DNA from 2 places in the Vibrio sp. 704 genome. Region 1 is predicted to be linked to the other one. Evidence: predicted binding sites of a transcription regulator. Region 1 holds the regulator's gene; the other holds the start of a gene.
The links. The regulator MetJ, encoded in region 1, represses methionine synthesis genes. The targets are predictions, from matches to a motif close to TTAGACNTNTANANGTCTAA.
Positions count from the first base shown of each region.

Region 2: metH (methionine synthase) is a predicted target of MetJ. The motif match lies at 1,615-1,634, and genes of this name have one in related genera.

Region 1 is NZ_JAWOUH010000026.1:185-6,701, forward strand. Features, by position in the region: gene R7R24_RS22080 ((2Fe-2S)-binding protein) at 219-407, shown strand; gene bfr (bacterioferritin) at 501-977, shown strand; gene R7R24_RS22090 (malic enzyme-like NAD(P)-binding protein) at 1,184-2,461, shown strand; gene metJ (met regulon transcriptional regulator MetJ) at 2,575-2,895, opposite strand; gene R7R24_RS22100 (O-succinylhomoserine (thiol)-lyase) at 3,121-4,281, shown strand; gene R7R24_RS22105 (bifunctional aspartate kinase/homoserine dehydrogenase II) at 4,297-6,517, shown strand, end outside.
Region 2 is NZ_JAWOUH010000016.1:82,231-98,937, reverse strand. Features, by position in the region: gene R7R24_RS18515 (cation:proton antiporter) at 160-1,491, opposite strand; gene metH (methionine synthase) at 1,683-5,363, shown strand; gene lysC (lysine-sensitive aspartokinase 3) at 5,450-6,802, opposite strand; lysine riboswitch at 6,904-7,082, opposite strand; gene R7R24_RS18500 (pyridoxal-phosphate-dependent aminotransferase family protein) at 7,303-8,424, shown strand; gene R7R24_RS18495 (PglL family O-oligosaccharyltransferase) at 8,484-10,265, opposite strand; gene uvrA (excinuclease ABC subunit UvrA) at 10,333-13,155, opposite strand; gene galU (UTP--glucose-1-phosphate uridylyltransferase GalU) at 13,305-14,177, opposite strand; gene R7R24_RS18480 (LuxR C-terminal-related transcriptional regulator) at 14,337-14,981, opposite strand; gene R7R24_RS18475 (single-stranded DNA-binding protein) at 15,259-15,798, shown strand; gene csrD (RNase E specificity factor CsrD) at 16,041-16,707, shown strand, end outside.

The sequences.
Region 1 (6,517 bases):
TTGAAATAAAAGACGTCACTTTTTCGATTTAAAAACAGAGTTTTACCGGCTTTATTTCTTAACGCTTTTACTCACCCCTCTTAACCCTTTGATCTTTTCCTGCAGCGGTAAAATCTTTATAACCAAATATTCTGAGCGGACACCATAATGCGACTGGTAACAAGAACTATTCTTGTTTATATTGTTTGTCACAGATTAGTTTTATAGGTTTTTTGAGTATGTACGTTTGTCTTTGCCATGGTGTCTCCGACAAAAAAATTAGGAAGTTGGCGATAGATGAAGGCGTAACAGATATTAAAGGAATCAAAAAGTGCACGGCATTGGGCAGCCAATGTGGTAAGTGCATCAGACAGGCCAAGGAAATTTTAGCGGAAACTAGTTACACGGAATTTAAACAAGCCAGCTAATTGCTGTAAGTATGCAGTAATTATTTGCCTTACATTTTGACACCTTCTCATTTGCTTCTACATTTAAATGAAGCCAAAGAGGAGGGTTTTGTCATGAAAGGCGATCCAATCATCATTCAACATCTCAATAAAGTGCTCGGTAACGAGCTCGTCGCTATTAATCAGTATTTTCTTCACGCCCGAATGTATAAAGACTGGGGCTTAAAGCACCTAGCAGACAAGGAATATCACGAATCTATCGATGAGATGAAGCATGCCGATCATCTAATTGAGCGTATTTTGTTCCTTGAAGGCCTACCGAACCTACAAGATTTAGGTAAGTTGATGATTGGTGAAGATACCAAGGAAATGCTCGAGTGTGACTTAAAGCTTGAAATGGCGGCTATTCCAGATTTAAAAGATGCGATTGCCTACGCTGAAGACATTCGAGATTATGTGTCTCGAGATCTCTTCCAAGATATTCTTGAAGATGAAGAAGAACATGTTGATTGGCTAGAGACGCAACTTGGCTTGATTGAAATGTCTGGTATTGAGAATTATCTCCAAGCGCAATACGTGGACGAAGAGTAACGATACTTTCTGAGTTTGCATACTCCAATAATAGTAAGAAGAAAGAGCACCTGACTCGAAAATCAGGTGCTTAACCCCGTTATCTGGTCTAATCTCTTTTATTATCGGCTTTTTAAGGATATTGCTCGCAATCTTGCCTATGAAGTTTGATTTCTATCCGATAGAATTTATGCCCCCTTACCTAAAAATAAAAAAGAGAAACGTCCATGTCTGAAGACAACCACCAAGCAGCCACTCCAGAAGAAGAACATCGCCAAAAAGCATTGGATTACCATGCTTATCCAACTCCAGGAAAGATTGCTGTCGAACTTACAAAGCCTGCGGAAACGGCGGGTGATCTTGCCCTTGCTTACAGCCCTGGTGTTGCAGAGCCAGTGCGTGAAATCGCACAAAACCCGGATAACGTGTACAAGTACACTGCAAAAGGGAACATGGTTGCTGTTATTTCTAACGGTACCGCTATTCTAGGTCTAGGTAACCTAGGTCCACTTGCATCTAAGCCAGTGATGGAAGGTAAAGCGTTACTGTTTAAGCGTTTCGCAGGTCTTGACTCTATTGATATTGAAGTTAAGCACCGCACGATCGATGAATTTGTGGATACTGTTGCGAGCATTGCAGACACTTTTGGCGGTATCAACCTTGAAGATATTAAAGCACCAGACTGTTTTGAGATTGAAAAGCGTCTGATTGAGCGTTGTGATGTACCAGTATTCCACGATGATCAACATGGTACTGCTATTGTAACGGCAGCGGGTATGCTGAATGCAATCGAACTTCAAGGTAAGAAACTTGAAGATTCAACAATTGTTTGTCTTGGCGCTGGCGCTGCCGCTGTAGCGTGTATGGAGCTTCTGATCAAATGCGGTGCAATGCGCGAAAAAATCTACATGCTAGATCGCAAAGGTGTGATTCACACTCGTCGTGATGACCTTAATGAATATAAGCAGTTATTTGCGAACAATACAGATAAGCGCACACTAGAAGACGTAATTGAAGGTGCAGATCTGTTCCTAGGTGTATCTGGTCCAAACCTGTTGCCAGCGGAAGCGTTGAAGTTGATGGCTGATAAGCCAATCGTATTCGCATGTTCTAACCCGGATCCTGAAATCAAGCCGGAACTTGCTCACGCAGTTCGTGATGACTTGATCATGGGTACTGGCCGTAGTGATTATCCTAACCAAGTTAACAACGTATTGTGTTTCCCATTCATTTTCCGTGGTGCTCTTGATGTGCGTGCAAGTGAAATCAATGATGAAATGAAACTTGCAGCCGTTGAGGCGATTCGCGAGCTAGCAAAAGAGCCTGTACCTGAAGCCGTATTGAAGGCTGCCGGTGTTGATAAGCTAGAGTTTGGTGCGGACTATATTATTCCAAAACCAATGGATTCACGTTTGCTACCACGTGTTGCAAAAGCGGTTGCTCAGGCGGCGGTTAATTCAGGTGTAGCTCGTATCGAGATGCCTGAAAACTACATGGCAGAGTAATATATCTTTCAGATGTGATACACAAAAAATGGGACGCTATTGCGTCCCATTTTTTATGTCATCCATTTGGCTCGAGGCAAGAGTTATTACCTGAAACCTTTTATCAGGCTTTTTTATTCTTCGTCGAATGACTCAAATTCGATGCCCATTTCCGTCATCAGCGCTTTTACTTCTGTTGGAATATCATCAGGACGGTCTTTACGAAGGTCTTCATCTGTCGGAAGTGGCTGACCTGTGTACGCGTGCAAAAATGCCTCGCATAGCAATTCGCTATTGGTTGCATGGCGTAAGTTATTGATCTGACGGCGAGTACGCTCATCAGTTAGCACCTTTAAAACTTTTAGCGGGATAGAGACGGTAATTTTTTTTACTTGTTCGCTTTTTTTGCCGTGCTCTGCATATGGGCTAATGTATTCGCCATTCCAGTCAGCCATTGCACACCTTCATTTATGTAATCGGTTAAAAATAATTTAGGTGCTGATTTTAGCTGCATTTACCGCCATAAGCAAAGACATATAGACGTCTAGAAGTGTTGACGTCTCATTTTTTGACGAGTAAAGTGAACATAACAGCAAAGGAAGCGTGTTGATCACTTTATGTTACTCATTAGATATAGCGCATTCCTATTTAGAAGTCATTACCCGTGAAAGGATACACCCATGAGCACTCGCAAACTTGCGACCATTGCAGTACGCACTGGTATTGAATCAGACAGCCAATATCATGCTGTCGTTCCACCTATTTATCTTTCCACTAACTATGGTTTTCCTGCTTTTGGTGAAGTGCCCAAGTATGATTACACACGATCTGGTAATCCAAACCGCGGACTGTTGGAAAGTGCGCTATCTGAACTTGAGTCTGGAAAAGGAGCGGTTGTTACTAACTGCGGTACGTCGGCATTAAATTTATGGGTTTCCGCTTTTCTCGGCCCAGATGATCTCATTATTGCTCCTCACGATTGTTATGGCGGCACCTATCGTCTTTTTAATACCCGAGCTAGCAAAGGCGATTTTAAGGTTCAGTTTGTCGATCAATCAGACGAACAGGCTTTAGATGCTGCATTGGCACAAAAACCAAAACTCATTTTGCTAGAAACTCCGTCAAACCCTCTGGTTCGCGTAGTGGATATTGCAGCTACTTGTGAAAAAGCGAAACAAATCGGCGCGTTAGTTGCGGTGGACAATACCTTTTTGACACCCGTGTACCAAAAACCTTTAGAGCTAGGTGCGGATTTTGTTATCCACTCCACAACAAAGTACATCAACGGTCATTCGGACGTAATTGGTGGAGTAATCATCACCAACACAGAGGCGCATGCAGAAGAGCTTGCATGGTGGGGCAATTGTATTGGTGCAACGGGCACACCTTTCGATAGTTATATGACGCTGCGAGGTATTCGTACGCTTGGTGCTCGTATGCGAGTACATGAGGAGAGCTCACAGCAGGTACTGGCTTACCTACAGAAACAAGCGTTAGTTAAAACTATCTATCATCCAAGCCTGCCGGAACATCCAGGTCATGACATCGCTAAAAAGCAGCAAACGGGCTTTGGCTCTATGTTGAGTTTTGAGTTTGCTGGTTCGTTTGAACAGTTAAAGGTGTTTGTGAAAGAGCTCCAACTGTTTTCATTAGCAGAGTCATTAGGTGGTGTAGAAAGTTTGATTTGCCACCCAGCATCCATGACGCACCGTGCAATGGGTGAGGAGGCGCTGGCGGAGGCTGGGGTCTCTCATCAACTATTGCGTTTGTCTGTCGGTTTGGAAGATGCACAAGACCTCATCACAGATTTAGAACAAGCGTTCGCTAAAGCTACCCAGTAATAGGAGACGATAACAATGACTGTACAACGTCAGCTGCATAAGTTTGGTGGCAGTAGCTTAGCAAACCCAGAATGCTACTTACGCGTTGTGGGTATTCTCAAGGAGTATTCGACAGAAAATGATCTGGTGGTCGTCTCTGCTGCAGGAAAAACCACTAACCGCTTGATTGAGTTTTTGGAAGGGTTAAATAAAGATGGCCGAATTGCGCATGAGGCGCTTCAAAGCTTAAGACAGTTTCAAACTGAGCTAATAGAAAGCTTGTTGGAGAGTGAAGCAAAAGAAGAGCTGTTAGCTTTATTACATGATGAGTTCAGTACTCTCTCGGAGCTGACTGCACCACTCACTAATGCGCAAAAAGCCGCGGTACTGGGGCACGGAGAAGTATGGTCTGCTCGCCTATTGGCCGCGTTATTATCTCAACGTTCTATCCCTGCGGTTGCACAAGATGCACGAGCGTTTTTACGTGCAGAAGCGGGAACTCAACCAGAGGTTGATCGCGCTCGTTCATACCCTTTAATTAAAGAGATCCTCGCGCAGCATAACCATAAACGTGTGGTAATTACTGGCTTTATGGCTCAGAACGAGGCAGGAGAAACCATTCTACTTGGTCGTAACGGCTCTGACTATTCTGCAACGGTCATAGGCGCGCTTGCTGAAGTCAGTACTGTCACGATTTGGAGTGATGTTGCTGGTGTCTATAGTGCCGATCCACGTTTGGTGTCTGACGCTTGTTTATTACCGTTACTTCGATTGGATGAAGCCAGTGAACTTGCTCGCTTAGCTGCCCCAGTGCTACACAGTCGTACGCTTCAGCCTGTGGCGCAAAGTACCATGGACCTTAATCTCAAGTGTAGCTATCTGCCAGAGTCGGGTTCTACTCGTATTGAGCGTGTATTGGCATCTGGTCGTGGCGCTAAAATTATTACTTCACTGGATGATGTTTTATTGGTGCAGTTGTCTTTCATGCATGGGCACGACTTCGAAAAAACACAGAGTGATGTATTACAAGCGTTGCAGCGCGCGCAATTAGAGCCACTGGCATTTGAAGCTCAATCCGATCAGCATACGCTACGCTTGGCTTACACCGCAGAAATCGCCGGTGGTGCATTGAAACACTTGCAAGAGCTTGCGGTAGAGGCAGAAATTAAGCTAAAAGAAGGTTACTCGCTCTTAGCTGCGGTAGGTGCAGGCGTTACGAAAAACGCCAATCATTGCTTTGGCTTTTATCAGAAGCTAAAGCACTCTCCGGTAGAATTTATCTCTGAAACAGACTCAGGACTGAGCCTAGTCGCTGTTTTGCGCCGTACTGATACCGAGGCGTTGGTTCAAACGATTCATAGCCAGTTGTTCCAAGCGCAAAAACGCGTGGCAGTGGCTTTATGTGGCAAGGGTAATATTGGTTCTAGTTGGTTAAATTTATTTGCGACGCAAAAAAGTGAGCTCGAAAAACGTCATGGTATGAGCTTTGATCTTGTCGCGGTTGTGGATAGCCAAACCTATTGGTTCGATGAGCAAGGTATTGAGGCGGCGAGTGTTGCTGAACGATTTGATGATGAAAGCATAGCAAACAATGGGGATTGGCTGGCACGTTTGGGAGCACTTAAAAGCTATGATGAAGCCGTCGTGCTTGATGTTACCGCGAGTAAAGAGTTAGCTCAGCGCTACGTAGAAATCGCACAGCAAGGCATTCATTTGATTTCCGCTAACAAAGTGGCCGGTTCCGCAGATAGTCAGTACTACCATCAGGTTCAAGATGCATTCGCTAAAATTGGTCGTCATTGGCTATACAACGCAACGGTTGGTGCCGGGTTACCGATAAACCATACCGTGCGAGATCTTCGTGAAAGTGGGGATGAAATCGTCGCTCTATCGGGGATTTTCTCGGGGACGTTATCATGGCTGTTCCAACAGTTTGATGGTTCTGTGCCATTTAATGATTTAGTCGATCTTGCTTGGCAGCAAGGGTTAACCGAACCTGACCCTCGTTCTGATTTAGATGGCTCCGATGTAATGCGTAAGTTAGTCATCTTGGCTCGAGAATCGGGCCTAGATATAGAACCAGACAGCGTTAAAGTTGAGTCTTTGGTGCCAGAAGAATTAAGAGAACTGAGCTTAGATGATTTCTTCGATAATGGAGCGTTGTTGAGTGAAATACTTCAAGAGCGTCTGACAAAAGCACAGAGAAACGATCAAGTGCTTCGCTATGTGGCGCGTTTAGAAAAAAATGGTAAAGCAA
Region 2 (16,707 bases), on a different contig from region 1:
GGCAATAGTTAGTATCTATGAAAATGTAGCGTAGCGATTCTTAGTATATTTGAAGGTATATCAAAGAATAAGGAGCATTAGTCCTTGAAGGGGAGTCTGAAAATTAGTTATGAAAAAAGCAGCTAGGTAGCTGCTTTTTATTTATTAAGTTACGTGTCTTTAAGAGTCCACTGTCTCCGTATGTTCCGGAGTGGTTATTGCTTGGTTGCTCTCTTCCATCTTCTTCTCTTCTGCTTTTGCTTTTTCAATCATTGGAGTGATTGTTGAGCCTTGAATGAGGATAGAGAAAACAACGACGGAGTAGGTCATTACAAGAATAATCTCTTTTACATCGATTAACTTATCTTGAATCACCCAAATACCAGATGGAATGGAAAGTGCCATTGCCAATGCAAGGCCCCCGCGTAAGCCGCCCCACGTCAAGATACGTACTGACCACGGGTTATATTTTCTGTAACGCTTAAAGCCAATGTACGAGAGAAATACGCTTAGATAGCGAGCTGCTAGTACAAGAGGGACTGAAATAGCCATCATGATCCAGTCTTCTTTGTGGAATTCAAACAGCAGCATCGACATGCCGATCAGTAGGAATAACACGCCATTCAAGAACTCATCAACAAGCTCCCAAAAATGGTCAAGGTGATCTTCACTCTCTTTTGAAAAGCCAATAAAGCGTGTCCAGTTGCCAATCATAATACCGGATACAACCATTGCGAGTGGGCCTGATACATGGATGTATTCAGCAAATGCGTAACCTGCTGTTGGGACACCAATGGTAAGTAACAATTCCATTGAGTGATCATCGGTGGCACTGATCAAGTAGTGGAATAGCAAACCGAGGACGAAACCATATGTGATACCACCGATAGCTTCTTGGATGAAGAGCAAGGTGACACTACCTACAGTTGGTGCCTCAGTGCCAAATGCAATCGTAAATAGAGTGACGAAGATAACCAAACCGAAGCCATCATTGAAGAGCGATTCTCCTTCAATCTGAGTGGAGATACGTTTAGGAGCATCTAGTTTTTTCACAATAGCCAATACAGCGATTGGGTCAGTTGGTGATATTAGAGCACCAAATAGTAAGCAGTAGACCAAATCAAATTGGATGCCAATTAACTGACAAAACCCATACAGCGCAAATCCAATAAAGAACGTGGAAAACAGTGTGGCTCCAAGGGCTAAAACAGTGATCTCCCACTTTTGATCTTTAAGGTTCGGGAGTTTGATGCCTAGTCCACCAGCAAATAGTAAGAAGCCAAGAATGCCTTTGAGCAAGAAATCTTCGAAGTTAATCCTTGTGACCGTCTCCGTCGCAATTTCGGTGAGATGGAACCAGTTGTTTTGACCCGCAATTAAGATTAGAAGTGAAAGCACCATTGAACCTGCGGTAATCGCAATGGTGGTTTGCATCTTTCCTATCTTGCTGTTTACAAAAGCAATTAGCATCGCAGCTGCGGATAGAAAACATAAAGTATGATAGACCGACATAGAGCTCTCTATTTGTAACATTTTATGAATGGAATTCTCGGCTGATGCTGCTTAAATAGCAAACATTTTTTCGTGATTATTTTGCAAGTTAAGAAGGATATAAAATAATCATTAATTCTACGTTTAGACGTCTAGACTCCTGAAGTTTGTGTGATAGGATGGAAAGATAACTAAAGGAATGAGGCTGTACTGTGGGAAGTAACGTAAGACAACAGATTGAAGCTCAATTGAAGCAACGTATTCTTTTGATTGATGGTGGTATGGGAACCATGATTCAGGGATGCAAACTTGAAGAGCAAGACTATCGAGGAACGCGCTTTGCGGATTGGCATTGTGATCTAAAAGGTAACAACGACCTGTTGGTTCTAAGTCAGCCTCAACTTATCAAGGAAATTCACGCTGCATATTTAGAAGCGGGTGCAGATATTCTTGAGACCAACACTTTTAACGCAACAACCATTGCGATGGCTGACTACGAGATGGAAAGCCTAAGTGAAGAAATTAACTTTGCAGCTGCCAAGCTTGCACGTGAAGTTGTAGACGAATGGACCGCAAAAACACCCGATAAACCGCGTTATGTCGCAGGGGTTTTAGGGCCGACGAACCGCACTTGTTCTATCTCTCCTGATGTAAACGACCCTGGATATCGCAATGTCTCTTTCGACGAGTTAGTTGAGGCTTACTCTGAATCGACTCGAGCGCTTATTAAAGGTGGTTCAGACCTTATTCTTATCGAGACCATCTTCGATACGCTTAACGCTAAGGCTTGTTCATTTGCTGTTGAAAGTGTGTTTGAAGAGATGAGTATTGAGTTACCTGTGATGATCTCGGGGACTATTACTGATGCTTCCGGTCGGACATTATCCGGTCAAACCACAGAAGCGTTTTACAACTCATTACGTCATGTTAAACCGATTTCGTTTGGTTTGAACTGTGCACTTGGTCCAGATGAGCTGCGTCCTTATGTTGAAGAGCTCTCTCGTATATCAGAATCTTTTGTTTCCGCTCACCCAAATGCTGGGCTTCCGAATGCATTCGGCGAATACGATTTGTCGCCAGAAGATATGGCTAAGCATGTTAAAGAGTGGGCTCAAAGTGGCTTTTTAAACTTGATTGGTGGGTGTTGTGGTACAACTCCTGAGCACATTCGCCAAATGGCACTCGCGGTTGAAAATATCGCCCCTCGTCAATTACCTGAACTTCCCGTTGCTTGTCGCTTGTCTGGCCTAGAGCCACTCGCTATTGATAAAGACTCTTTATTTATCAATGTCGGTGAGCGTACGAATGTAACCGGTTCTGCGCGTTTTAAGCGCTTAATTAAAGAAGAGCTGTACGATGAAGCGCTCGATGTGGCTCGTCAACAAGTTGAAAATGGCGCTCAAATTATCGATATCAACATGGATGAAGGCATGTTGGATGCACAAGCTTGTATGGTTCGCTTTTTAAACCTTTGTGCGTCAGAACCTGAAATCTCAAAAGTACCAATCATGGTTGACTCTTCCAAGTGGGAGGTTATTGAAGCCGGTCTTAAGTGCATCCAAGGCAAAGGCATTGTTAACTCGATCTCTCTCAAAGAAGGCAAAGAGAAATTCGTTGAACAAGCTAAGTTGATCCGCCGTTACGGTGCGGCTGTGATTGTGATGGCGTTTGATGAGATTGGGCAAGCAGATACACGTGAGCGCAAAGTAGAAATTTGTACCAACGCTTACCGAATTCTTGTTGATGAAGTGGGCTTTCCACCAGAAGACATCATTTTTGACCCAAACATTTTTGCCATTGCTACGGGGATCGAGGAGCATAATAACTACGCGGTGGATTTCATTGAAGCCGTTGGCGATATCAAACGTGATTTACCACATGCGATGATCTCGGGTGGTGTTTCTAACGTCTCATTCTCTTTCCGTGGCAATAACTATGTACGTGAAGCGATTCACGCGGTGTTCCTCTACCACTGTTTTAAAAATGGTATGGATATGGGGATTGTGAATGCGGGTCAGTTAGAAATCTACGATAACGTGCCTGAAAAATTGCGTGAGGCTGTGGAAGATGTCGTTCTTAACCGTCGTGATGACGCCACTGAGAGATTGTTAGATATCGCGGCGGAATATGCAGGCAAAGGGGTAGGTAAAGAGGAGGATGCCTCTGCACTTGAGTGGAGAACTTGGCCTGTTGAAAAGCGCTTAGAGCACGCGTTAGTGAAAGGAATAACTGAGTTCATCGTTGATGATACCGAAGAGGCTCGTGTCAACGCTTCAAAGCCATTAGAGGTGATTGAAGGCCCATTAATGGACGGGATGAACGTCGTCGGAGACTTGTTTGGTGAAGGTAAAATGTTCCTTCCTCAGGTCGTAAAATCTGCACGAGTGATGAAGCAAGCAGTCGCGCATCTGGAGCCCTACATCAATGCAGAAAAGCAGGTGGGACAAACAAACGGTAAGATTTTGCTAGCGACGGTCAAAGGTGATGTACATGATATCGGGAAAAATATCGTTGGCGTTGTATTGCAGTGCAATAACTACGAAATTATCGATCTTGGTGTCATGGTTCCTTGCGAAAAGATCTTAAAAGTAGCGCAAGAAGAGAACGTCGATATTATTGGTTTATCAGGGTTGATCACCCCTTCATTAGACGAAATGGTGCATGTTGCAAAAGAGATGGAGCGTCTCGACTTTAACTTACCTCTTCTCATCGGTGGCGCAACAACGTCAAAAGCCCATACAGCAGTTAAGATTGAGCAAAATTACAAGCATCCAGTGGTTTACGTGAACAACGCCTCACGTGCAGTGGGCGTATGTACTTCTCTTCTGTCAGATGAACGTCGCCCTGAATTTGTTGAAAAACTTGAAGCTGATTACGAACGAGTACGTGATCAACATAATCGAAAGAAACCGAGAACCAAACCAGTGACATTAGAAGCGGCTCGAGCGAATAAAGTTGCTATCGATTGGGAAGCTTACACCCCTCCAGTGCCTGTTAAGCCTGGCATTCATATCTTCGATGATTTTGATGTGGCTATATTACGTCAATACATCGATTGGACACCATTCTTTATGACTTGGTCACTTGTGGGTAAGTATCCAACAATTTTCCAACATGAAGAAGTTGGTGAAGAAGCAAAACGTTTATTCGAAGATGCCAACGAGTTACTTGATCGAGTTGAGCGAGAAGGCCTGTTAAAAGCGCGTGGAATGTGTGGCTTATTCCCTGCTGCGAGCGTGGGGGACGACATTGAAGTTTATGCTGATGAAACTCGTACCGACGTTGTGAAAGTATTACGTAACTTGCGACAACAGACCGAGAAACCAAAAGGATTCAACTATTGTTTATCCGACTACATCGCACCTAAAGAGTCGGGTAAACATGATTGGATAGGGGCATTTGCTGTCACTGGTGGTATTGGTGAACGAGAGCTTGCTGATGAATACAAAGCACAGGGAGATGATTACAACGCAATTATGATTCAAGCGGTGGCGGATCGCCTAGCCGAAGCGTTTGCTGAGTATTTGCATGAGCGTGTCCGTAAAGAAATTTGGGGTTATGCAGCTGATGAAGATTTATCTAACGATGATCTCATTCGTGAAAAATACCAAGGTATTCGCCCTGCGCCGGGTTATCCCGCGTGTCCTGAACATACTGAAAAAGGACCGCTTTGGGAGTTACTTAATGTGGAAGAGAACATTGGTATGACTCTAACCTCCAGCTATGCAATGTATCCGGGCGCGTCAGTCTCTGGTTGGTATTTCTCTCATCCTGACTCACGTTACTTTGCGATCGCACAGATCCAAGAAGATCAGCTAGAGAGTTACGCCGATCGTAAGGGGTGGGATAGGATCGAGGCTGAAAAATGGTTAGGGCCAAACATTAACGGTTAAATTGATGTTTACCTCGTCCAAATGTAACAACTAATGAAACGACAAAGGGCTGCAAATACGCAGCCCTTTGTTTTATTGAGTTGAACTTACTTCTCAAACAACTCGGTGTGGAGTTTTTGTATGGCTTGTTTCGATACTGATTCATGGAGCAAGAAGCATAAGTTGTGAGGGCTAGCGCCATAACAAATCATGCGTAGGTTAAAATCTTCTAGCGTGCCAAAAACCTGTTTCGCGTAGCCTTTACTCTCACTCATGTTGTTACCAATGAGAGCAACGAGGCATAGGTCATGTTCAACTTCTACCTTACATAGCTCTTCTAACTCTTCTCGTACAGCTTGCGGCAGCTGCGGCGCGCCGCCGGATGTATCGGTTTGATCAAGTGTTAACGATACACTGATTTCAGATGTTGTGATCAAATCGACAGAGATCTTATGCTTTGCAAGGATCTCAAAGACCTTTGCTAAGAAGCCGTATGCGTGGAACATATTGGCGCTGCGTAGCGTTACCATGGTTTGGTTACAACGCAAAGCTAGCGCACGGAATAACGGTGAGCTTTCGATTTGGTGGCGAATCCAAGTTCCCCCTTTTTCTGGCTCTTTCGATGACCCTACAAATACCGGAATGTCGTGGCGTAATGCGGGTACTAGCGTAGAAGGGTGAAGGATTTTAGCGCCAAAGTTAGCCATTTCTGAAGCTTCACTAAAGCTGATCTCGGGAATTGGTGAGGCTTTTGGTGCAATTCGCGGGTCTGTTGTGTAGATACCTGGAACATCAGTCCAGATTTCTAGCCCTGCTGCTTTAACGCTCTCAGCAATTAAGGCGGCGCTGTAATCGCTGCCCCCTCGACCTAATGTTGTTGTATTACCGGCTTCGTCAGATCCTATGAAGCCTTGAGTAACAACAACGGATTGTTGGCAAAGTGGTACGAGTTTATCTTGCGCAAGCGTCGAAATTGCTTCAATGTTTGGCTCCGCGCGACCAAAGTTGTCATCAGTACGCAGCACATCGCGGATATCAAAGCGCACAGCTTGAATGCCTCGCTCACACATTAACTGAGTTAGAATATGCGTCGACATGAGTTCGCCACATGCGACTAAATGATCGGTTAACTTCGCACTAGCTTGGATAGATGCAGCCTCGGCCAGGCTGGTTACGGTATCTAATATGCCATACACCTCGGCAGCAGTTTTCGTGCTGTCTTCGAGCTGAGTTAAAATGGCGTCATGAATGTTGGCCAAATTTTGTAGCAGCTCAGTACGGTGCGTTTGATCCTGAACACCGTTGGCGAGTTCTACCAATAGGTTGGTGACGCCAGAGCAAGCGCTGCTCACGACCAGGCGAGTAGTTGGATTGTTTTCGATAATGGTGGCGCAACGACTCATTGCCTCAAAGTTGGCAACACTGGTTCCACCGAATTTAGCTACGTTAAATGCGCTCACTGCGTTCTCCCACGACTTCCTAAAAAATTGTACATCCAATGTTTAGTGAGAAAAGGAACAGAGCAAAAAGAGAGGTATTTAGAATGCTATTTGAAAAATTTACCCTCAGAAGCCCTTCATCAGACTGCGCTGATGACAGTTGATGGGATTCAGCCCAATTCAACCGACAAGTCAAATCCTGCAACTTTGACTTACCTCGGCACTACTCCCCCTCAATGATTGGTGTTGGAATTGCGGTTCCACAAATCATCTACCTGGGTAGCGCTCCTCTTCTACATAAAGCTCAAACATTGAACGGTTTTGAGACCTTAATGTCAATCAATATTTCAACCTTTATGGTGTTTTTTATTAACGATTTTGTGACACTGGTTTGACCTCCATACTTACGGCTAATTGCTGATAGAGGAAAAATCTATTAGGGTGAAGAACCCTACACCTGAGCCATGTTATTGAATAGAACTTTTAGAATGCTCAGGATAAAAGATAATCAAGGAGCTGACATGTCGATCCAAAGCTTTATTCCACCTCACCGTATTTTAATGGGACCTGGTCCTTCTGATATTTATCCTCAAGTGTTACAAGCACTAAGCCGTCCTACTGTAGGTCACCTTGATCCTCTGTTTATCGGTATGATGGATGAGCTCAAGCAGCTATTGAAGTATGCCTTTCAAACTGACAATGAGTTCACGATTGCGGTTTCAGCGCCAGGTAGTGCAGGGATGGAAACCTGCTTTGTAAACTTGATCGAGAAAGGCGATAAAGTGATCGTCTGCCGTAATGGTGTATTTGGTGAACGCATGCGCGAAAATGTCGTCCGTGCTGGTGGTGAAGTTGTTATCGTCGATGATGAATGGGGGACGCCTGTTTCCATTGATAAAGTCGAGCAAGCACTCGAACAGCACCCAGATACAAAAATTCTTGCTTTTGTGCATGCGGAAACCTCAACTGGTGCAGTCAGTGATGCTCAAGCATTGGGTAAGCTGGCGAAACAGCATAATGCATTATCTATTGTTGATGCGGTGACGTCACTTGGTGGTGTGCCGTTAAAAGTGGATGAATGGCAACTGGATGCGGTTTACTCTGGTAGTCAAAAATGTTTGTCATGTGTACCTGGGCTCTCACCAGTGACGTTTTCTCCTGCCGCGATTGAAAAGATTCAAGCAAGAACAACACCAGTACAGAGTTGGTTCCTCGATCAGAGTTTAGTTTTGGGGTATTGGAGTGGAGAAGGCAAGCGTAGTTACCATCATACGGCGCCAGTTAATAGCTTGTATGCGCTTCATGAAGCTTTATTGATACTGAAAAATGAAGGATTAGAAAACGCTTGGGCTCGTCACCAACTGATGCATGAAAAACTCAAAAATGGCTTACAAAAGTTAGGCTTTGAATTTGTTGTGGACGAATCCCATCGGTTGCCACAATTAAATGCGATTTATGTGCCTGAAGGAATTGATGAAGCAAAAGTTCGTGCTCACTTGCTAGAAACCTATAACCTAGAAATTGGTGCAGGCCTTGGGGCATTAGCTGGTAAAGCGTGGCGTATTGGCTTAATGGGTTACGGCGCTCGATCTGAAAACGTTGCGCTGTGCTTAAAAGCGTTAGAAGAGTCACTCACTGAATAAAATCATACAGTAATGAGATAAAGAAAAGCGAAGGTCATCCCTTCGCTTTTTTGTATTTATTACTCAGCTCCTGAAGTGGGGGCTGGTGAGGCAGAGATTGCTTGAGAGGGTGGTCGGTAATTGACGTCACTGAAATCAATCTTCGGGAACAAAAACTGCGCTTCAGCTCTAATTTGCTCCGCTTTACTTGAGTCATCTAAGCTTTGGTAGGCCAAAATCAAATTATTATAAAATGCAGGGCGAGGCTTATCTTTGATGATTTTTAGCGACCAATCGATATAAGGCTGAATCAAGGTTGCGTCTTGTTGGTACAGCCCAAGGTTTAAAAACGTGCTGTAGACATCCCAATCAAACCTGTCTTTCCAAACTACAGGGTTACTGACTTGATTCAGAATATCAGGGTTAGTTGGTCTAGTGGTCTCAAACTTCGTCAATACATAGTTCGTATGTAATGCGCTTACCATGTAAAACGTAAACGCAACGGGAAGTACCAAACTAAAAACACGCAGCAAGCTTTTGGTCACATTACTAAAGCCGACTTGTCGATAACGAGAGACGCGCTGATCGACCCAGTACAGCAGGATAACGAAGATCAACCAATGCACGAGAGAGTGGTAGAAAGGGTATTCCAGTTGTGAGTGCAATACGATAGGTATAAACAAGGCCAGCAACGCAAGACGAGTTCCGCGTTTGGCTTGATAGATTCGATACAGTACCAGTGCCATCGCTAAGAAGATGCCGAGTATTGGCAGCAAGCCACCTTCTACTCCCCAGTAAAGCAGCTCGTTATGCGGATGATCCATGGCAGGCAAACCAGCTGGGTAATTCTCATTTAGGGCATGTTGACGAGCCGTATACAGCATGTACTCAGATTCAAACTTGCCATATCCATAACCAGTAAAAGGCTTTTCAATCACCATGTCTAATGTTTGCGGAAAAGTATACGCTCGAGGAGACTCTATATTTACTTTTTCTGCGGCTAACCCACCTCCATCAGGAAAGGCAAGATGCATGACAACGACTGAGAGTAAGAGCCCACTTACAAGTGACACAACCCAGCGGATAAAGCGCCCTTTGGTTGCAAAGCGGTACATGTATGGAATGACCAACAACACGGCGATGACCGAGGCTAACCAACCAGTGCGTGAAGCCAACGCCACAATTAGTGGTAAAGTTAAAACTGGTACGGCATAGAGAAGGTAAACATCGCTTAACTTACGGTCGTATTTGTAGGGCTGACGTGCAAGTAAATAGCTGGCAATCACCAACCCTGTCGCAAGAAAGCTGGCCATTACATTGGGCTGTTGGAAAATACCATAAGGACGATTGGCCACCGTGTCGTAACCAAACGGATTGCCTGGTTTGAGATACAGATATTGTGTCAAACCAAAAATGGCTTCGATAACAACCGCAAGGACAATGAACCATAATAGGCGTTGGCGATGTTTATTACTGAAATGAAATTGTTGTAAGACAATAAAGAACAGGACACCACACCACAGGCCAATGAGCTTATTGGCTGCCAAACTGCTATTCGCATTTGGGTACAGAATGGGCACCGTCATGATAAGAGCACTAATGAACAAGCCGATGGTTAGTTTTGAGTAACGTAGTACTCGATTATTCGCAAGTTGGTAACACCCAATGCCTAATGCAAAGCTAAAAGCAATCCAAGTTGTCGCATTGAACGAAAGCGAAAGCCCCGAACCGCCGGGGTTGGGCATGAAAAAGTGCATTGCTAACACAAATAGTGTTGCCAAGGCAATGAGAAACTTGCGATTGAGGGGAACCTGTACTTTTTCGGGAGAAAGCTTTGTTCCACTTACATGTATAGTAGCCATAGTTATTGCGTTGTTTTGAATGAAAAAAGACCAGCACTTGCTGGTCTCGATACTTTACCTGTTTTTTCTACTTCAACATAGGCTTGAGGAAGTGAGCTGTGTGCGAACCCTCGATTTGCGACACATCTTCCGGAGTGCCTTGAGCAATTATCTCGCCGCCACCCTGACCCCCTTCAGGACCAAGATCGATAATCCAGTCCGCAGTCTTAATGACGTCCAGGTTATGCTCGATCACCACGACAGTATTTCCGTGGTCGCGAAGTCTGTGCAGTACAGTGAGCAACTGCTGGATATCATGGAAGTGCAAGCCGGTTGTTGGTTCATCCAAAATGTACAAGGTTTTTCCTGTATCACGTTTGGATAGCTCTCGCGCCAGTTTCACACGCTGTGCTTCACCACCGGAGAGTGTTGTTGCCGCTTGACCCAATCGTATGTACGACAAACCCACATCCATCAGTGTTTGTAGTTTGCGAGCGATGGCAGGAACTGGATCGAAGAAGGTGCGTGCATCTTCGACCGTCATTTCTAGTACTTCATCAATAGTTTTACCTTTGTAACGTACTTCGAGCGTTTCACGGTTGTAGCGTTTACCTTTACACACATCACATGGCACATAAACATCTGGTAGGAAATGCATTTCTACTTTGATAACACCGTCACCCTGACAGGCCTCACAACGACCACCGCGTACGTTAAAACTAAAACGGCCCGGCTTGTAACCGCGAGAACGCGACTCCTGTGTGCCTGCAAACAGTTCACGGATTGGGGTAAAGATCCCCGTATAGGTTGCAGGGTTAGAGCGAGGTGTACGGCCAATTGGGCTTTGATCGATATCGATGACTTTATCGAAGTGCTCTAGACCTTTAATCGATTTATAAGGTGAAGGCTGAGCCGTTGTCGCTCCGTTAAGTTGGGTATGCGCAATTTTAAAGAAAGTATCATTAATCAGCGTTGATTTACCTGAGCCAGATACCCCTGTAATACAGCTGAATAACCCAACAGGAATTGAAAGGTTAACGTTTTTAAGGTTATTACCTGTTGCGCCTAATAGCTCAACCGTTTTTTTCGGATCTCGCGGCGTGCGATCTTTCGGTACTGTGATTTCTTTAACACCACTTAAGTACTGACCTGTCAGAGAATTCGGATTCGCGACTATCTCTTCCATGGTGCCTTCCGCAACAACATTACCACCATGTACGCCAGCACCAGGACCAATATCTATGACATGATCTGCACAGCGAATCGCATCTTCATCGTGTTCTACCACAAGTACGGTATTACCTAAATCGCGCAAATGAGTCAGTGTTTTTAGGAGTCGTTCGTTATCACGCTGGTGGAGGCCAATCGACGGTTCATCTAAGACGTACATGACACCAACAAGACCTGCACCAATTTGGCTTGCTAAACGAATACGTTGAGCTTCACCGCCTGATAAGGTTTCTGCACTGCGTGATAAGTTTAGGTAGTTCAAACCGACGTTAACTAAGAATTGCAGGCGGTCGTTGATTTCCTTCATCACTTTTTCAGCGATTTGGGCGCGTTGACCTTCCAGTTTCAAGGAATGGAAGAATTCCAATGCATCAGCAATGCTGAGTTCAACAATCTCAGGTAGTGTCGTATCAGCAATAAACACGTTACGTGCTTCAAGGCGTAGACGAGTACCGCCACAGCTTGAACAAGATTTAGTGGAGATGTATTTTGCAAGCTCTTCACGGACAGAGTTGGATTCTGTATCACGATAGCGACGTTCTAGGGTATTCAGAATACCTTCGAATGGATGGCGTTTAACGCGAATATCGCCACGATCGTTGATGTATTTAAACTCAATCTCAGTACGACCTGAGCCCTTTAGAATGACATCTTGCGTTTTCTTTGGCAGAGAATTAAAAGGGGCATGGAGGTCAAAACCATAATGATCGGCCAATGAGGTGAGCATTTGGAAGTAGTAGTAGTTCTTTTGATCCCAACCGCGAATCGCACCTTGTGCCAAGCTTAATGAATCATCTTGAATGACTCGGCTTGGATCGAAGTATTGTTGAACACCCAAGCCATCACAAGTGCCACATGCACCAGCAGGGTTGTTGAATGAGAAAAGTCGCGGCTCTAACTCTTGCATGCTGTAACCACATTGTGGACAAGCGAAGTTGGCGGAGAAAATAATCTCTTCACCGTCGCCATCCATTGGCGCGACAACCGCAATTCCGCCTGATAATTCGAGCGTGGTCTCGAAAGATTCGGCCAAGCGCTGTTGTAAGTCTGGACGAACTTTAAAGCGGTCTACCACCACTTCAATGGTGTGCTTTTTATGTAGCTCAAGGGTTGGAGGATCGGAAAGATCGCAAGTTTCTCCATCAATACGCGCACGAATAAAGCCTTGAGCCGCTAAGTTCTCAAGCGTTTTAACATGCTCACCTTTACGTTCTTTGACAATAGGTGCCAATAGCATCATTTTGCTGCCTTCCGGCATCTCTAGGACTTTGTCCACCATTTGACTGATGGTTTGCGCAGCAAGAGGGGCATGGTGCGTTGGACAGCGGGGTTCGCCCACACGAGCATACAATAGACGTAAGTAGTCGTAGACTTCGGTAATTGTACCGACGGTTGAACGCGGGTTATGAGAAGTAGATTTCTGTTCAATAGAAATCGCAGGTGATAACCCTTCAATGTGGTCGACATCGGGTTTTTCCATCAGAGACAAAAACTGACGAGCGTAGGCAGAGAGAGACTCTACGTAGCGTCGTTGGCCTTCTGCATACAATGTATCGAAAGCGAGAGAGGATTTACCGGAGCCACTTAGTCCAGTAATGACAATCAGTTTATCGCGAGGGATTGTAAGATTAATGTCTTTAAGGTTATGGGTTCGGGCACCGCGAACTTCTATTTTATCCATCGTTTTTGCTCTATGTATAACCAAGTGGGGCAAGTATTACATAGTGTGAGAAATGTGCAAAGAAAATTACTGGATAAAAAAACAGTAAAGTAAAAAGCCCAGCGTTGTGCTGGGCTTTCGATACAGTAATTTCGTACTATAACGATGCTTTATACTGCTTTTTGTGTTGCGTGCTTACCTAGCTCAGAGGTTTTTTCATCTTTTAGATACAGGTTTTCAAAACAATAGTTAGTTGCTTCGATGTAACCTTCAACGCTACCACAGTCAAAGCGTTTGCCCTTGAATTTGTAAGCCAATACACAGCCCGCTTTTGCTTGTTTTAGCAGCGCGTCAGTGATTTGAATTTCACCACCTTTACCTGGTTCAGTGTTTTCAATCAGTTCAAAAATATCGGGAGTCAGGATGTAGCGGCCAATGATAGCAAGGTTGCTAGGTGCCGTGCCTTTCTCTGGTTTTTCTACCATGTCGTCTACGCGGTAGATGTCGTCTTTGATCATTTCACCAGAGATAACGCCGTATTTGTGTGTTTCTTCGGCTGGTACTTCTTGCACTGCAACGATAGAACAGCGGAACTGCTTAAATAGTGCCACCATCTGAGCCAGTACGCCCTCTTGCTCGTTCACACAAAGGTCATCTGCAAGAACAACAGCAAATGGCTCATCGCCTACCAATTCTCGTCCAGTTAGAATCGCGTGGCCCAAGCCTTTCATTTCGCGTTGACGTATATAAGTGAAGTTTGCAGATTCAATGATTTCACGGATATCTACCAACAGCTCTTCTTTGTTGGTACCGCTAATCTGATGTTCCAGTTCGTAGTTCTTATCAAAGTGGTCCATGATCGAGTGCTTGCCACGACCTGTCACAATACACATGCCGTTCATACCAGCTTGGATTGCTTCTTCGACACCGTATTCAATAAGCGGTTTGTTCACGACTGGCATCATCTCTTTTGGCATAGATTTCGTTGCCGGTAGGAAGCGAGTGCCATAGCCTGCAGCAGGGAACAGACATTTTTTTATCATTGGGGGAATATCCTATCTCGTTTTTATCAAGAATCTGCGCATAACTTTAACACGAGAGGTATCAATGAATCATGAATAAAGTAGGAAAAAATGTGAGACTCGGTGCGGAAAAAAGATGAGCGACTCGTCATTTCAGTTATCAGAGCCGCTCACATTGCATCATGACATTAAGTTTTGGTCTGCCCAGGCGATTGCCTGTACTCGGTTCTTTACGGATAGCTTTTTGAATATCTGATACAAGTGCGATTTGATGGTGAATTCACTGACGAATAACTCCTCGGCCATCTGACTGTTCGAGGCGCCAGCTTGTAGGCAACGCAGTACTTGTAGCTCACGAATGGTTAGGTCTACCGTAGCTGGTGCAGTATGAGTATTAATGACATTGCGGTAATAGTGTAAAAGTTGACTGGTTACATTACGCGGCAGCCAGTTTTGACCGTTAACAATGCCTTTTAACCCTTCTCCAATTTGCTCTAGCGTATCTTCAGAATAAAACACACCTTTTAATTGACCAAATGAAAGAAGTTCATCTGTGGTTAGTCTTTTAGGCACGTTGAAGACAACGGTTTCAAAGTTTTTCCATACAAGAGGCAAGTTTTTGATCGATTGAACAAGTGATTTATGTTCACTGAAGTCGATCAGTAGAATTTTATTACGGTGTTGTGGCTTGGCTTCCATGAGTGCTGCGGTTGAAATCACCGGGATGCTCATATCAACGTACTTTTCGAGTGCCGCCACTTTTTTTTGCGCATTATCTTCCATACTGATCAGAAATAGCTTTCTTGCGTAAGCCGACTTTCTCACGTGTTCCAATCTCCCTGGGTTCAATAGAAGCCATAAACTGGCATTAAAGAGAGGCCATAACCATCGCTTTACTGAATAAATGCGTTCGAATTCAAAGCTTCACGAAACGATGTCTGCAACGCGAATCAAAAATGCTACACACGTAAGTTGAAATACGATTTGGGTTCTAGAGGATGACTCAATAGATCACAATGGTATTAGACTTTAATCAAAACATTAAAGCGTGCTATTCTAATGCGCTAAAATTTTATATATCCAGAGTGAAACGGAGCACATCATGGCCAGCCGTGGAATTAACAAAGTTATTTTGGTGGGGAATCTAGGTAACGACCCTGAAATTCGTTACATGCCGAATGGCGGTGCAGTAGCAAACATTACTATTGCGACTTCTGATTCATGGCGTGATAAAGCGACTGGCGAACAGCGCGAAAAAACGGAATGGCACCGTGTTGTGTTGTTCGGCAAACTTGCGGAAGTAGCAGGTGAGTATTTGCGTAAAGGCTCTCAAGTTTACATTGAAGGGCAACTGCAAACTCGCAAATGGCAAGATCAAAGTGGTCAAGATCGCTACTCAACTGAAGTCGTTGTTCAAGGCTTCAATGGTGTGATGCAAATGCTTGGCGGTCGTGCTCAAGGTGGCGGCGCACCTATGGGCGGTCAACAGCAGCAACAAGGTGGATGGGGTCAGCCTCAACAGCCAGCTCAGCAGCAGTACAATGCGCCTCAGCAACAGCAACCACAACAACAGGCTCCGCAGCAATCACAGCAGCAGTACAATGAGCCACCAATGGATTTTGACGACGATATCCCGTTCTAAATTCTGCTTATGCTTGAATCGAAAAGGCCGCGAATATCGCGGCCTTTTTTATTGTCGCAATCTAATGATCTCACAGGCTTATCTTGGCAAGGTTAGGCGTAACAATAAAACTTATCAATGAGTGTGATTTTCTTTATGCTCCAGCCTCTCACTATCAGACTAATCCGATTGTTTGATGAACTCTTATCAAGTATAAATATTTCAATAAGGTATATGATGAATAAAAAAGGAATTTGGTATTCATGAGGTATACCCCAACTCTTAAGTTAAGCACACGGCTGGTGGCCTTCGTCACCATGATCGTTATCTGCGCCATGTTTATCTTGTTTGTCGGTGGCACCCTCTCTTTTAAACGTCTTGGGCAGGAATATCTCACCCATTATTTAGAAGGGATCGTAGAGGTGGTCGACAAGGAGATGGAAGATCCTGACGCCGCTTATTCTATGCAGCGCTGGATGCCGAAAATGCTGCAGGCTTCCAATATTGTCGAAATGACGTTGTCGACCAACAACGCCGTTGTTTATCGCTTCAAAGATACTTCTCATCAAATGGAAGCGTCAGTCTTGTTTGAGGCAGAGTATCAGCTGACTCACAATCAAGATTACACGATTCACTTTAAAGCAATTCCCCCTTACTTAGGTTACAGCTACTCAATGCAGGCGCTTTGGTCGATCACGCTTGCCGTTATATTGATCATCTTCTGCTTAATGCGCGGCGTGGCATGGCTTAAGGAGCAATTAGAAGGCTCCGAAATGCTCGAAGAGCGAGGCAGAATGATCCTGGCTGGTAGGGTGGAGCAGTATGCCAAAGGTGACAAAAAAGAATGGCCTTACACCGCCAGTGAAGCGCTCGATGTATTAATCGAAGAGTTACAAGATGCGCGTCAAGAGCGAAGCCGATTTGATACCT